2 regions of the Clostridium cellulovorans 743B genome follow, and region 1 is predicted to be linked to the other one. Evidence: a T-box and tRNA genes for the amino acid it is inferred to sense, from the RefSeq annotation. Region 1 holds a T-box; the other holds one or more tRNA genes.
The links. A T-box is a leader RNA that pairs with one kind of tRNA and senses whether it is charged. The one in region 1 lies ahead of argS (arginine--tRNA ligase), so its partner is inferred to be a tRNA-Arg.
Positions count from the first base shown of each region.

Region 2: it has a tRNA-Arg gene. The T-box ahead of argS (arginine--tRNA ligase) is inferred to sense a tRNA for this amino acid. The anticodon was not compared.

Region 1 is NC_014393.1:3,396,274-3,400,719, forward strand. Features, by position in the region: gene argS (arginine--tRNA ligase) at 1-1,564, opposite strand, end outside; T-box leader at 1,717-1,942, opposite strand; gene CLOCEL_RS13920 (SEL1-like repeat protein) at 2,106-3,758, opposite strand; gene uvsE (UV DNA damage repair endonuclease UvsE) at 3,821-4,446, opposite strand, start outside.
Region 2 is NC_014393.1:79,362-83,807, reverse strand. Features, by position in the region: gene CLOCEL_RS00280 (APC family permease) at 1-700, opposite strand, end outside; gene CLOCEL_RS00275 (nucleoside deaminase) at 1,429-1,872, opposite strand; tRNA gene CLOCEL_RS00270 (tRNA-Arg) at 1,974-2,048, opposite strand; gene CLOCEL_RS00265 ((2Fe-2S)-binding protein) at 2,155-2,376, opposite strand; gene CLOCEL_RS00260 (phosphatidylserine decarboxylase) at 2,940-3,842, shown strand; gene CLOCEL_RS00255 (formate/nitrite transporter family protein) at 4,000-4,446, opposite strand, start outside.

The DNA.
Region 1 (4,446 bases):
CATTATAGAATTTATTGAAAGCTTTCGATACTTCTATTACATATCTTGTAACAATTGAAGGTTCCAACTTCTCAATTGCTTGGAATATCGCTGCTTGAAGACCTTCCAATGACTTAGCAAGTTCAAATTCTTCTTTTGAAGATAATAAAGTATAGTCGCATTCTCCACTACCTTCCCCAATTCTTCTTAAGATACTCTTAGCTCTTGCATAAGTATATTGAACATATGGACCTGTTTCTCCTTCGAAGCTTAGCATTTCCTTCCAATCAAAGACAATATCCTTTTCTCTAGAGTTCTTTAGGTATGTAAAGATCATAGCTCCAATACCAACCTTTTTAGAAACATCTTCTTTATTTTCAAGGTTTGGATTCTTTTCATTTATAATCTCTAAAGTTTTAGCTACTGATTCAGCTAAAAGTTCATCTAAGAAGATAACGTCGCCTTTTCTTGTAGATAATTTCTTATCTGCAAATCTTACAAGTCCAAAAGGAACATGGTGACATTCCTTTGCCCAATCATTTCCCATAAGCTCAAGTACTTTAAAAATTTGCTTAAAGTGAAGGCTTTGGTCCTTTCCAACAACATAGATACACTTCTCAAAATCATATGTATTTTTTCTATAATTTGCAGCTGCTAAATCTCTTGTAGCGTAAATTGTAGCTCCATCAGATTTTAGGACTATACAAGGCGGCATATTGTATTCTTCAAGATTAACTACTTGAGCTCCATTACTTTCAACAAGGAGTTTTTTATTTTTTAATTCTTCTACAATTACATCCATCTTATCATTATAAAAACTTTCTCCAGCATAAGAATCAAAATCTACCCCAAGAAGGTCATAAACCTTTTTAAACTCCCTTAAAGATACATCCTTAAATCTTTGCCATAATTCTGTTGCTTCTTTATCTCCATCTTCTAGCTTCTTGAAATATGCTCTTCCTTCATCTTCAAGAGTTTCATCTTTCTCTGCTTCATCATGGAACTTAACATAAATTCTTAAAAGTTCCTTTATTGGGTCTTTTTCTAAATCTTCTTCATTTGACCAATGCTTATATGCATAGATTAGCTTTCCAAATTGAGTACCCCAATCTCCAAGATGATTTATTCCAATAGAATTATAACCTACAAAATTAAACATTTTGTATAGAGAATTACCTATAACAGTGGTGAATAAATGTCCAACATGGAAAGGCTTTGCTATATTAGGAGATGAGTAATCTATACATATATTCTTACCTTGACCAAAATCCGAAGATCCATATGAATCACCTTCTGATAATACTTTTTCCACGATATTCTTTGTGAAAACACCTTTATCTAAGAAAAAGTTAACATATGGTCCTAGTGATTCCACCTTTTCAAAGCCCTCTTTATTTATCTTTTCTGCTATTTCAACAGCTATAGCATTTGGAGCTTTTCTTAAAGTCTTTGCTAATTGAAAACAAGGAAAAGCATAATCCCCCATCTCTGGTTTCGGAGGTACTTCCAAAAGTCCACAGACAAAATTCACTTCTAATTCTACTGTGCTACATATTTTTTCTGATATTAGTTGTTTATAGTCCATTTTCAATCTCCTCTACATTTCATATATATAAGTTTCTTAGTTTCTTATAGGATTCCCACCGTAAATCAATGTCTTCTCAAAATTGAGTCTAATTTTTAGTTGGGTATCTATATTATTAGCATAACAAAAAATAAAAAACCGCCTCTTAAAATACAAGAGACGGATTATCCGCGGTACCACTCTAATTGACTAAGGTATCTTAATAAGCTACCTTAATTGTCCACTTAAAACCATAACGTGGTTAACGGTTATCCTCACGTACAAACGCTTAGACACTTCTTAGAGATTCTCTTCAAAAACATCTACCTATAGAGCTTGCACCAAACCTCTACTCGCTGAAGATATAACATTTTCTACTCTTCTCATCATTGAATTTACAATTATTAATTTTACCTATGTATAAAAACGAAACTAACCCTTAATAAGAATATTTAATATAAACATTAATTTACTTATCAAGTTCCGTTATACAATTATATATATATAAACAAGGTTCTGTCAACCATATTTATCAGATATACTACTTCCCTTATAATATCTGCTAATTTGGATTTATTTCTTGCTCAGCATTTATTTCCATTGCGGGTTTTGCTTCAATTTGTGCAATTTTATTTTTGGCTCTTGTATCTCCTAAGGCTGCAGCCTTTTTAAAATAACGCATAGCTCTTTCATTATTTTTTTGAATACCTTTGCCTATATAATATATTTCGCCAAGCCAGTATAATGCATCAACATTATTATTATCCGCTGCAACCTTATACCATTTTAAGGCTTCATCATAATCTCGTTCTACACCTCTTCCTTTGTAATACATGAACGCTACCTTAAAGGCACTTTTTATATCCCCTCTTTCAGCAGCAATGTAAAACCATTTGAAAGCTTCTTTAAGATTTTTTTCAACACCTATTCCACTAAAGTACATAGATGCAATTTTATATGTAGCAACGTTTTGCCTTAATTCATGTGCTTTTATTAACCATTTCATTGCTTCCTTATTGTCCTTAGAAACATTCTTACCATTTAAATAAAAAGTAGCCACTTTGAATGCTGCTTCACCATAATTCTCATCTACAGCTTTCTTAAAATACTCAAGTGCAGTTAAGGTATTTATTTCAACACCTTTTCCCCTATAATACATATCTCCAACTACATAGGAGCTCCTTCCATGTCCACTTTCTGAAGCTTTTTTATAGTATTTAAGAGCTTCTTCGTAATTACAAACAACACCTTGACCGTTGTAATACATATCTCCTAATTGTACTCTAGAGATTACATCACCAGCTTCAGCCTTAGCTTTCAATTCTACTAAAGTTTCTTTATCATCCTTATGACCTGGTTTTATATCGCCAATATATTTAGAATTTAAAAGGTCAAATTCCAAAATCCTTTTAGAGTTCTTAACTTTCATATATACTCTTGCTACTCTAACTCTATTATCCTCTATTTCAAAATTTCCATAAAGATCATGGTAGGAGCTTATATTATATATCTCTCTTGAAACAAATCTATCTAATTCAAGATATCCATTTTCAAATTTTTCTACATTGTCTAACCACTTATAATAATACAATGCTACAGGAAAAATTTCTGTGTCTATATCATATTTTGACTTGATCAATCTAGCAACACCTATATTTATATCTGGCAAATTGACTATACGTGCATGAAAATCATAAATTGTTTCATCAATATGCATTCTTAATGAAACTGCGTTGACTTTTATCAATTTACCTTCACAATCTAAGTATACTCTTTTTTCATCTATATAAGCAGCATTATCTATCACCTTAAGACGAGCTATTAAATTAGCGGTTATCTGCTGGCTATCCCTAAAAATTCTGTCTATATCTTCTTCCTTTGTATCTATATAAAAAACATCAAAATCACGATTTTTAATAGTTATCTCCTTAGAAATCATAACTTTAAAAGCAAGGAGTCCTGTGGTTTTATCTTCTTTATTTTTCTCTATTATAGCTTTTCCTAAAATAATTTTCCCTATATCCTCAATTCTTTCCTTGAACTCGAAAGAGGTCTCAAACTGATCCTTAACAAATGGATCAGTATTCCCCTTTTCTTCTATGATGTCTTGCTTTTCTAGTCCAAAAGGATCGATAAAATCATCATTTTCTCTTATATCTCCAAAATCACTCTTCTTTTTTCCGAAAAAGACTCTATTATTTATATCCTTTTCCATAAAATTCACCCCGCTTCTCATAAATAGTATATACTACTTTTCTATGAAAATGGAGTACTTCATCATAAAAACACAAGTTTTTCACCTAAAATTTTACTGTGGACAAATTTTATTAAATTTAGTGCTGCCTGTTCCTTTTCTTTTGCCTCTACCATCAAATCCACATCAATATCACCAATCAAATCTATAAAAGCAGTTATATCATCTTCAGCTATATAATCGCTATGCCTTTTGTCATAATCATCTGATTTTCCACTGCTAATGTGCATTTTAGGAATAAGCCCTGTGTCCTTCCAGCCTTCATTGATTTTTATTATATCTTGATGATTAATCTCTCTCTCCATATTACAACGATGGTGATGCACATCCAGAACAATAGGGATACCTGTTTTTTCATTTACATATAAAACATCATCTAAATTAAAGGAAATATCATCATTTTCTAGTCTTAAGGTTCTTTGTATTCCCTCTGGCAATTCTCTAAAGACATTTATAAATCTCTCCAGTGATTTGTTCTTATCACCATAAACACCACCAGTATGAATGATAATATCCACTCCACCAAGAAGAATCAACTGCTGATATTGAGCTATTAAATACTTTATACTATTATCAACTACCTTTTCATTTAAGCTATTTAGCACCATAAATTGGTCTGCATGTAGCGATAATCTTATACGATTTTTTT
Region 2 (4,446 bases), 1.9 Mb from region 1:
CAACTCCAGTCATAGCAGAGCAACCTGAAGAGAATGCTCTAAGTAATATTAATATACCAATTCCTTTTACCGTCTCTGCGGGAAGAATAGGTTCTGCATAGCTAATAGGATTTAATGTACCCGAAACCATCTTGAATACGCCACAGATGATCAATATAGCCATTGATCCAATAAATATATATGTTGGTAATCCGAAAACCTTTGAAGCCTCACGAATTCCTCTTAAGTTCATTAAAGTTATAAAAGCAACACAAATTAAAGATACTAATATCTTATGTTCTTGAAGTACTGTGAATGCAGATGAAAGAGCTGCAGATGCAGATGAAATACTAACAGCAACGGTCATAATATAATCGATTATTAGTGCTGCTGCAGTTAATAGTGAAGGAGTCTTTCCCATATTTTCTTTTGCAACAGCGTAAGCTCCGCCACCATTTGGATAAGTGTCAATTATTTGAGAATATGATAAAACAAGAATAGATAATAATATCAAGATTGGAATAACCACTGATGGAACTAATTTAAAGGAAAGGAGTCCCACTGCTGGTATAAGTATTAATAGAATCTCCTCAATAGCATATGCTACTGATGAAACAGCATCGCTGGCCATGATCGGCAAGCCCCATAGTCTAGATAATCTCTCATGCTTAATTTCAGAGTTTTTTAATGGTTTACCTAAAATAATGCTTTTAATGTCCACAATTCATTTCTCCCTTTTATTTTGCAAATAAATTACAGTTTCTAAAGAGTATTAATTTGTTATATTTCCCCGTATAAATAACAAATATCCATAATTATATCACTGATAATTTTATTGTCAATACTACAAATTTGTAACTTTTTAACCATATTAAGTGAAGCTTATTAATATTAAATATCAATGGATATAGGTTTCAAGGATACAACGACATTAAAACCTTATTTTATATTGATAACTTGCAATAAATTGTGAAATAGCTTTATTGGAACATATAATATTAATTAATCATCAATCTCTAAACAAATTAAATTTAACAATAAACCCCTAAATAAATTATAGAACATCCGCAAAGTCATCCTATATTCTTCTAGAAATAATCTACAAAAACACAGCTTGTATTAAGTCTATATTAAAACCAACTTAATCCTGTAGATTATAAGGATTAATGGGTAGACAAAAACTTTAAACCCAAAAACCCAAAGGGTATATCAGTTTTCCAGATCATCCCCTTGGACCATGCATATATATTCGATTTTTTAATTTTTACCATTTATAATAATACCACTATTATATTTCTATTACAATGGCCAATAACCGACTTAAAATAGCTTATTTCCCTTTGTATTCGTTTACTACAATCATTATTTTAACATAGCGTTTTTTACCTTATTTTAAGAATATAGATTACTTAATTGGCACACTCTTTAGTAAAAATAATTTATCCATGTCTAGCTTCTTCTTTCCTTAAAAAATTCTGTTATTATATCACTACATTCATCACTATAAAGCCATTCTACATGAACAAAACTATTGAGTGCTTCATTTTGGACTAGGTTTATTACAGAACCACATGCTCCTGTTGTTGGTTCAAAAGTTCCTATATATATCTTTTTAATTCTACTTTGAACAATAGCTGAAGCACACATAGCACATGGCTCTAGTGTCACATATATTTCACAATCATTAAGCCTCCAATTATCAAGAATTTCAGACGCCATTTTTATAGCTAATAACTCAGCATGTGCCGTAACCTCTTTTTTAGTTTCCTTTAAATTATGAGCTGCTGCTATAACCTTATCATCTTTTATTATGACAGCACCTACTGGAACCTCACCAAGTTCTCGAGCCTTTTTAGCTTCTTCTATTGCTATCTTTAAAAAATTGTTATTCATTTTTACTCCACATCTCTTTTATTTTTTACAATTGTATATACATTTAAATGAATTACTATTTTTATACTTAAAAAGCCTTCAGCATTAAACTGAAGGCTTTTTGGTATTCCCAACAGGACTCGAACCTGTATCTGTCCCTTAGGAGGGGACCGTTCTATCCCTTGAACTATGAGAACACAATTAATATGATATTTTGTAACCTTTTTCTAGGTTACTTCACAAAAAGTATATCACTAGGTTCGAAGAACGTCAAGATTCTTTGACTGTCCTATTTTCACAACTCTAAAACTCTCCGTTTTCATGTGCCTCAAGAAGTTCTTGAATCTTAGGACCACAACGTCTTCCTTGACATCCCCCAGTACCAGCACCTGTAGCTTTGTTTACTTCCTCGATAGTCTTTGCACCTTTTATTATAGCTGCTTTTATAGTTGCTCTGGATATACTTTTACATAAGCATATCTTTGTGAGTTTATCTAGTATTTCTGGTTTAATATTTTGATCCATACTTTTCCTCCTTTATATAAATTCTATTTTAAATATATATATTGCAATAAAGTTCATTCACAACTTATCAAGATTTGCTGCTATAGCGCAAAATTTTAAATGTATTTTTATTATTGAAACTTATATATATAAGTTTAGATAAAGAATCTTCATTGATTATATTATGCCCATAGAATTTTAGCTTCAATAATAAAACTTATATATAATATTCTTAATTATAAATCTATATATAGTATATACTAAAATATAATAAACTAAATCTTAATAAAAAATAGACTTATTCTAATAATAAACTTAAAATTTTTATTTTAATCATTACTATAGCTTTTATATTAATGAATAATGATATTTTTGTCTCTTTATCTAACTTGACCTTTCAGCACCTATTGTTATATTCTAGTTAATAATAAGACTCAAACTTAAAGATTTGAATTTAAAATATTAAACGAGAACTTTTTTGCATTAGCTTATATAGAAATTTTTACAGAAGATTATTATAATTAATGCATACTCTTATTGATATAACTAAAAATATATAATTGAAAATGAAAAGAGGTATTACCTTGATAAAAGTTTATAATAGAACCACAGAAAAATATGAAATAGAAAAAGTTGCAGGCGAAAAGTTTCTAAATATGCTCTACTCTTCTCCAGCTGGCAAAGGTCCTTTGGAACTATTCATCAAAAAGAAAGCTTTTTCTAGGGTATATGGTGCCTATAACGATAGTTTTTTGAGTAAAAGATCAATACCTAAGTTTGTAAATAGTTTTGATATAGATATGGATCAATCAGTAAAACAACTTAAAGAATTTAAAAGCTTTAATGATTTCTTTACAAGGAACTTAGTTGAAACTGCGAGACCAATTTCAAAGAATAACAGTGATTTCATATCTCTTGGTGATGGTAGACTTATAGCGTATACAAATATAGATATGAATAACTTAGTACAGGTTAAAGGACTTACTTATTCTTTAAAGGATTTGATAAAAAATGATACTATTGCTAATAAATATGCTGGAGGCATTTGTCTTATCTTAAGACTTAACCCTACTGATTATCACCGCTTTCATTTTATTGATTCTGGTGTTTGTTCAGAGACTACTAAAATAAAAGGACACTATTATTCAGTAAATCCTATTGCTCTTGAAAAAATTCAAAGACTTTTTTGTGAGAATAAAAGAGAATGGAGTATTTTCAAAAGCGATAACTTTGGAGAATTACTATATGTAGAAGTTGGTGCCACCTGCGTAGGTTCTATAATACAAAGTTATAAACCAAATAAGCCTGTCGCTCGTGGTGATGAAAAGGGTTATTTCAAATTTGGTGGCTCCACGGTTATATTATTTATAGAAAAAGATAAGCTTAAATTAGATGATGATATTTTAGCACAATCAAGTTTAGGTATAGAAACCAAAGTATCTTTAGGTGAGACAATCGGTTGTAAAATTCAAAATTATAATGTATAAGCTTCATTGCTAGGAGTGAAGAAAACGTCTATGGATGTATTGAAAAATCAATACATACATAGACTTTCTTTTAGTATTATAAATTAGACTTAAACCTATTAATTCTATAAAAATGTACCTTAAGCATAGCTAAGGTACATTTTTATATATCTGTATATTATTTTTCTTTCCCAATATACCAATAAGCTAAAGCAACAAATACAACTCCGCCGATAATATTTCCAATTGTTACAGCAGATATATTATGAATGTAACCAGCTATTGATACTGCTGGATCATTAGCTACTAATAACCCTGTAGCTAACAAAAACATATTAGCGATACTGTGCTCAAACCCTGATGTAATGAACGCAAATAAACACCAGAATATCATAATAAGTTTTGCAGTTTCCTCTTTAAGTTTTATTGTGCACCATACTGCTAAACAAACTAGTATATTACACAAAATACCTCTTACAATAAGTTCTCCATAAGGAGTAGTCATTTTTGTTGCTACTACTTCACTTATAAATTCACCTGTATGTCCACTAGCTAAGCCTGAAGCTTTATAAATAAATGCTAAGACTATTGAACCTATAAGGTTTCCAAAATAACTTAACCCCCA